Regions from separate parts of the Clostridium sp. AWRP genome, predicted to be linked through region 1. Evidence: riboswitches for the same ligand, from Rfam matches in the RefSeq annotation. Region 1 holds a riboswitch; the other holds the start of a gene.
The links. A riboswitch is a leader RNA that binds a small molecule or an ion and turns the genes downstream of it on or off. The one in region 1 is predicted to bind S-adenosylmethionine.
Positions count from the first base shown of each region.

Region 2: linked by a shared signal. The riboswitch ahead of DMR38_RS03165 (homocysteine S-methyltransferase family protein) and the one ahead of DMR38_RS01925 (methionine ABC transporter ATP-binding protein) in region 1 are both predicted to bind S-adenosylmethionine.

Region 1 covers NZ_CP029758.2:416,535-419,959, forward strand. The annotation lists gene DMR38_RS01915 (ATP-binding cassette domain-containing protein) at 1-590, opposite strand, end outside; gene DMR38_RS01920 (response regulator transcription factor) at 677-1,372, opposite strand; SAM riboswitch class I at 1,487-1,587, shown strand; gene DMR38_RS01925 (methionine ABC transporter ATP-binding protein) at 1,667-2,623, shown strand; gene DMR38_RS01930 (methionine ABC transporter permease) at 2,626-3,282, shown strand; gene larA (nickel-dependent lactate racemase) at 3,349-3,425, shown strand, end outside.
Region 2 covers NZ_CP029758.2:695,433-698,857, forward strand. The annotation lists gene DMR38_RS03160 (O-acetylhomoserine aminocarboxypropyltransferase/cysteine synthase family protein) at 1-1,218, opposite strand, end outside; SAM riboswitch class I at 1,329-1,437, opposite strand; SAM riboswitch class I at 1,677-1,784, shown strand; gene DMR38_RS03165 (homocysteine S-methyltransferase family protein) at 2,046-3,425, shown strand, end outside.

The DNA.
Region 1 (3,425 bases):
AGTTCTCCCAAAATGTGGCTTGAAATTAATATAGTTGTATTTTTTTCTCTGTTTAATTTTTTTAATATATCTCTAAACATTACTATTCCAACAGGATCAAGACCATTTATAGGTTCATCTAAAATTAAAAAATCTGGACTTGCAATTAAAGCTAGGGCCAGGCCAAGACGCTGCTTCATGCCAAGAGAATAATGTTTGAATTTTTTATTACCTGTATCTGAAAGACCCACTATATTAAGCACTTTATCCACACAGTCTTTTTCAGGAATTCCTTTTTGAATTCTATAGTATTCAAGATTTTTTTTGCCTGAGAGGTAAGGAAAAAAGCTGGGTGTTTCTATTATGCAGCCTGTTCTCATTCGCTCTTTGTTTAATTCGTCTTTGCTGGTTCTTGAAAATAATTCTATTTCACCGTTATCTTTCAAAGAAAGACCTGTTATTATTCTCATAAGGGTTGTCTTGCCAGCGCCATTTTTGCCGACAAGACCGTATATGTCACCTTTACTTATTTTAATATTTACATTATCAAGTGCCTTGTGATTTTTGTATTTTTTAGTAAGATTTTTTGTATGAAGCACTAAATTATTCATGATATCAACCTCCGTTTTCTTGTTGATTTTATATTAGAACAAAATCAGCAAGATACATTAAAGAAAAACTTAAGAAATCATTAAGTTTAATCTTTCATCTTAAAACCTATTCCCCAAACAGTATGTATGTATTCTGTGTCCGGGTCAATTTTAGCTATTTTGGAGCGAAGGTTGCTCATATGCACATTTATGGTGTTATCATCACTTATAAATTTGTCTTTCCATACATGTTCAAATAAATTAGCTTTTGTAAATACTTTTTTGGGGTAAGACATTAGAAGTTCTAGTATACAAAATTCCCTTATAGTTAATACTACTTCCTGAGAATTTATAAAAATTTTGTGATTTTCCCGGTCTAAGGTCATATTTTTATAGGTTAATATGTTTTGTTTTTCATTTGAGTTTGAAAATATCATATACCTTCTAAGTTGGGCACAAACTCTTGCCAGTACTTCTTCTACATCGAAAGGTTTTGATATGAAATCATCTGCTCCTAGTTTTAAGACTTCAATTTTTGTTTCTTGAGCTGTTTTTGCAGATATTACAATGACAGGCATAGTTTTAATCTTTCGTATTTTTTCTATAAGCTTTTCTCCTGTAATGCCAGGTAGCATCAAATCAAGTAAGACTAGCTGAAAGTCATATTTTTCAATACACATTTCAGCTTCGGTACCTGAAAATGCCCTACGGACATTGTAATTGTTTTTTTCTAGTATTCTGCATAATAACTTATTTATATCTGTATCATCTTCTACTATTAAAATGTTTATATTTTTGTTCATAGGTATTCCTCCAGAGTTTTTGAGTTAAGACAATTATAACATTTTTAGATAGGATGTATTGACATAATAAATGGTCACGTCTATAATTAAAATCATAATTGAATATAAATCTTGAACTTATCAAGAGTGATTGAGGGAACGGGCCCTATGAAATCCAGCAACCAGTACAGTGTATAATGGTGCTAAATCCTGCAGCGAGAGCTGAAAGATGAGAGAAATTTTGAGTTAACCAAGTCTGAGATTTTTCTCGGGCTTTTATTTTTTCTTAAAATTGATATGGGAGGTTAAAGAAGATTGATAGATATTAATAATGTAGGCAAAAGTTTTAACAATAAAAGTGTGCTGAAAAGTATAAATCTTCATATACAAGAAGGTGAAATATTTGGAATAGTTGGTCACAGTGGTGCTGGAAAATCTACGCTTTTAAGGTGCTTGAATGGTCTTGAAAGCTATGACACAGGAAGCATAAAGGTAATGGATAAAGAAGTAAAAGACTTAAAAGGTAAAGAAATAAGGACTTTTAGAAAAAACCTGGGAATGATATTTCAAAATTTTAATTTGTTAAACAGAAAAAATGTATATGATAATATCTCACTTCCGCTTGAAGTCTGGGGATTAGAAAAAAGTAAAATAAAAACAAGGGTAAAGGAATTGCTAAATTTAGTAGGCCTTAGTGATAAAGCAAAGAGCATGCCCTCTGAATTAAGCGGCGGACAAAAACAAAGAGTAGCTATTGCAAGAGCTTTGGCACTAAATCCAAGTATACTTCTTTGTGACGAAGCTACATCTGCCCTTGATCCAAATACTACAAAGTCAATACTTGAGCTTTTAAGAAAAATAAACAATGAATTTAAAATAACTATAGTAGTAGTAACTCATCAGATGGAGGTTATAAAAGAAATATGCAGTAAAATTGCCATTATTGATGAAGGTGAAATAAAAACTTCGGGAAATGTAGAAGAAATATTTTTAAAACCAGGGAAAAATCTAAAGAAGCTGCTTGGAAATGATAGTTTACTTCCGGATGAAGGTATAAACATAAGAATATTCTTTCCTAAGGAAATAAGCCAGGATAATTTGATAACCTCTATGGCTATAGATTTGAACATAAAATTTTCTATAGTATGGGGAAAACTTGAAAGATTTCGCAGTGATGTTTTAGGAAGTCTGGTTATAAATGTAAATGATAAAGATAAGGAAAGTATATGCGATTATCTTTCTTCAAAAAATGTTAATTGGGAGGTAGAGTAAACATGGGATTTAGTGAAACATTTCAAGAAATACTACTTCCTGCTATTGGACAAACATTTTATATGGTTATAGTTTCTACAATACTTGCAGTAATTATAGGATTTATACCTGCTATTTTGCTAGTTGTAACTGAACCTGGTGGATTAAAGCCTAATAAAGTGGTATACAAGATACTGGATGCAATAGTAAATTTATTGAGATCATTTCCTTTTATAATACTTATGATAGCAATTTTTCCTTTTACAAAACTTATTGTTGGAAAAACCATAGGTACAACAGCAGCAATAGTTCCTATTACAATAGCAGCAGCACCTTTTGCATCGAGAGTAATTGAATCTTCACTTAAAGAGATAGACCCGGGAATAATAGAAGCTGCAAAGTCTTTTGGCGCAAGTAATATGCAGATAATATTTAAAGTTATGATTAAAGAAGCACTTCCATCTATAGTGCTTGGTATAACACTTACTGTAATAAGCGTAGTTGGATGTTCAGCTATGGCAGGTACAGTAGGTGGAGGTGGACTTGGAGATGTGGCAGTAAAGTATGGATATTATAGATTTCAGACTGACATAATGGTATACACTGTAATAATACTCATAATTTTTGTCCAGGTACTTCAAACTATAGGAAATCTTATATATAAAAAGCTTAACAAATAATTATTTGTTTGATAAAGTAATTATTGTAGAATCACTTTAAAAATATATTTATGGGAGGAAATTAGAATGGCTAAAATAGAATTACCATACCATAAAAAAATAATAGAAGCTGAAATAGATGACAACAACTTACTTGGTATACT
Region 2 (3,425 bases), 280 kb from region 1:
AAGCCTTATAAGGTCTGGAGTAACTCCGGCAGCTTTTTGTTGTTTTTCATTCAACTCTGCATGAGTTGTACTTGCAGGGTGAATTACTAATGATTTTGCATCTGCTACATTTGCAAGTAAGGAGAACAATTTAACGCTGTTTATAAATTTCTTTCCTGCTTCAGATCCACCCTTTATTCCAAAGGTAAATATTGAACCTGCTCCTTTTGGAAGGTATTTCTTAGCTAATTCTTTGTATGGACTTCCATCAAGTTCAGGATAGTTTACCCATGCAACTTTTGGATGTTTACTTAAAAATTCAACTACTTTTCGTGTGTTTTCTACATGTCTTTCTACTCTAAGAGAAAGCGATTCAAGCCCAAGTAAGAAATAAAAAGCACTTTGTGGACTTAGTGTTGCCCCTGTGTTTCTTAAAAGTTGTACTCTGGCTTTTGTAGCAAAAGCTGTAGGTCCAAGATCTGCGTATACAAGTCCATTATAGCTTTCATCAGGTGTTATAAAGTCAGGAAATTTTCCGCTTGCTGCCCAGTCAAATTTTCCACCATCTACTATAATTCCGCCTAAAGTAGTTCCGTGTCCACCTATAAACTTAGTTGCAGAATGGACAACTACATCTGCACCATATTCTATGGGTCTTACCAGATATGGAGTTCCAAAAGTATTATCTATGATAAGAGGAATTTTGTTTTTATGAGCTATGTTTGCTACAGCTGCTATATCCAAAACATTTATTCTAGGGTTACCTATTGTTTCTGCATAAACTGCTTTAGTTTTATCTGTAATAGCCTTTCTGATATTTTCAGGATCATCAGGATCTACAAAAGTTACATCAATTCCTAACTTTTTTAAGGTTACGGAAAACAATTCATAAGTTCCACCGTAAAGTGTGCTAGCTGCAACTATATTATCTCCTGCACTTGCTACATTTAATACAGCATAAAGTATTGCTGCAAGTCCGGAAGATGTAGCAAGACCTGCACTGCCGCCTTCAAGTGCTGCTACCCTTTGTTCGAATACATCTTCTGTTGGGTTCATTATTCTGGCATAAACATTTCCCGGTTTTTTTAGCTGGAAAAAGTCTGCGGCTTCATCGGCATCTTTAAATACAAAGGATGTAGTTTGATAGATTGGAACTGCTCTTGCACCTGTAGTTGGGTCAGGCACCTGACCTGCATGTACTTGTAATGTTTCAAATCCTAATTTTCTTTCTTTACTCATTGTTTATTCCTCCTAATACTTTTTTAATATTTTGGACGAAACTTCTATAACCTGGCAGAATAAAAAAATCTTCTTGTAAGATAAGTTACAAGAAGATTCTATCTTCATGCTTCTCATCTTTCAGGTTAACACCTGCTGGAATTAGCACCGTTGAATGAAAATGATCATTCAGGTTGCTGGGCATCATAGGGCCAGTCCCTCTGCCGCTCTGGATAAGAAGTTCCGTATTCGATTGAGAAAATCATACCAGACATAGATAAGATTTGTCAATAGAAAAATATTTGGGAAATTTTATCTAATAGCTACCTACGCACTCTGTGAAAGCGACTATCATCAAATCAAAGATTTGATATGTCTGCTTGTCCCACTAAGTAAGATTCATTTATATTACGAATTATAATAAAATAATGATATAAATAGTATTGACAATTGATAGTTAAAGTATTAATATTAAAGCACTTTTATCACGAGAGGTGGAGGGACTGGCCCAGTGAAACCCAACAACCGGCACTAAAGTGCATCGGTGCTAATTCCTGCAGAATAAAATAAATTCTGAAAGATAAGGAAAGTTGATTTTGTCAAATTTAAAGTTGCTTTTCTGATTGAAGGGCAACTTTTTCAGTTAATAGTCAAAAATGAAAAATTAATAGTTAGTGAGCAAATAAATATTAATTTTGAATAATATTAATGTATATTTATACAATTATGAAATATTAAATAATTTGATGTATTGTAGAAAATTTGTTTAAAGTTTAAAATTTTATACAAGAAGTAATGAATTAAATAATTTGAACATGAAACTTGTATTTGAAAAAGGAGTGCAGCGAATGTTATTTAAAGATTTATTAAATAAGTTTAACAACAAATTTGTTTTTTTTGATGGAGCTATGGGAACCATGCTTCAAAGAGAAGGACTTAAAGTAGGTGAACTTCCAGAAACATTAAATATAACAAATTCAGAGATTATAAGAAAAGTACATAGGGAATATTTAAATGCAGGATCAGATATCATAATAACAAATACTTTTGGTGCCAATGAACTTAAGTATAGTTCTTCTGATTATACAATAAAAGATGTAATTACAGCTGGAGTAAAAATTGCAAAGGAAGAGGCAAAGGATAAATTAGTAGCACTTGACATAGGACCTACAGGACAGGTTATGGAGCCTACAGGGAGTTTAAGTTTTGAATCTGCATATGAATTATTTAAAAGTCAGGTTATTATAGGGGAAAAAGCGGGAGCAGATATAATTCTAATAGAAACTATGTCTGATTTGTACGAAGCAAAGGCAGCTATTCTTGCAGCAAAAGAAAATAGTTCTCTTCCAATATTTTGTACAATGACTTTCCAGCAGGATGGAAGAACTCTAATGGGAACAGATCCCAAGACTATGGTATTTGTACTTGAATCGTTGGGGGTGGATGCCCTTGGAGTGAATTGTTCCTTGGGACCAGGAGAATTGCAACATATTGTAGATGAAATCTTAAAGTATTCTTCTATACCCATTATAGTTCAGCCTAATGCAGGACTCCCAAAGTATGATGGCGAAAATACGATTTATGACATAACTTCAGATGAATTTGCAGAAAATGTAGTGGTTATGGCAAAAAAAGGAGTTAGGTTTTTTGGAGGATGCTGCGGAACAAGTCCTGAATTTATAAAAACTATGGTAAAAAGCTTGAAAAATATAGTACCTTTAGACATAAAAGAAAAAAATTATACCGCAGTGTGTTCAGCCAGGGATACTGTGTTCCTAGGTAATAGAATAAAGTTTATAGGAGAGAGAATTAATCCTACAGGTAGAGATATTTATAAGAAAGAGCTTAAGGAAGGAAAGGTAGGTTTTATACAGAAAGAAGCAGTACAGCAAAAAGAAGAAGGAGCACATATACTTGGGCTTAATGTAGGATTACCTGAGATTAATGAAGTTCAGGCTATGAAAGAAGCAGTAAAGGCAATACAAAAAGTAGTACAATTGCCTATAGATATAGATAGTCCAAATCCTAAAGTCTTGGAGGCTGGAGTTAGAGTTTATAACGGTAAACCTATAATAAATTCAGTAAATGGTAGAAAAAAGTGCATGGAAGAAGTATTTCCAATAGTAAAGAAGTATGGAGGCTGTGTTATAGCCTTAACTATAGATGAAAACGGGATACCTGATACTGCAGAGGGTAGGGTAAAGATTGCAGAGAAGATAATCAAAACT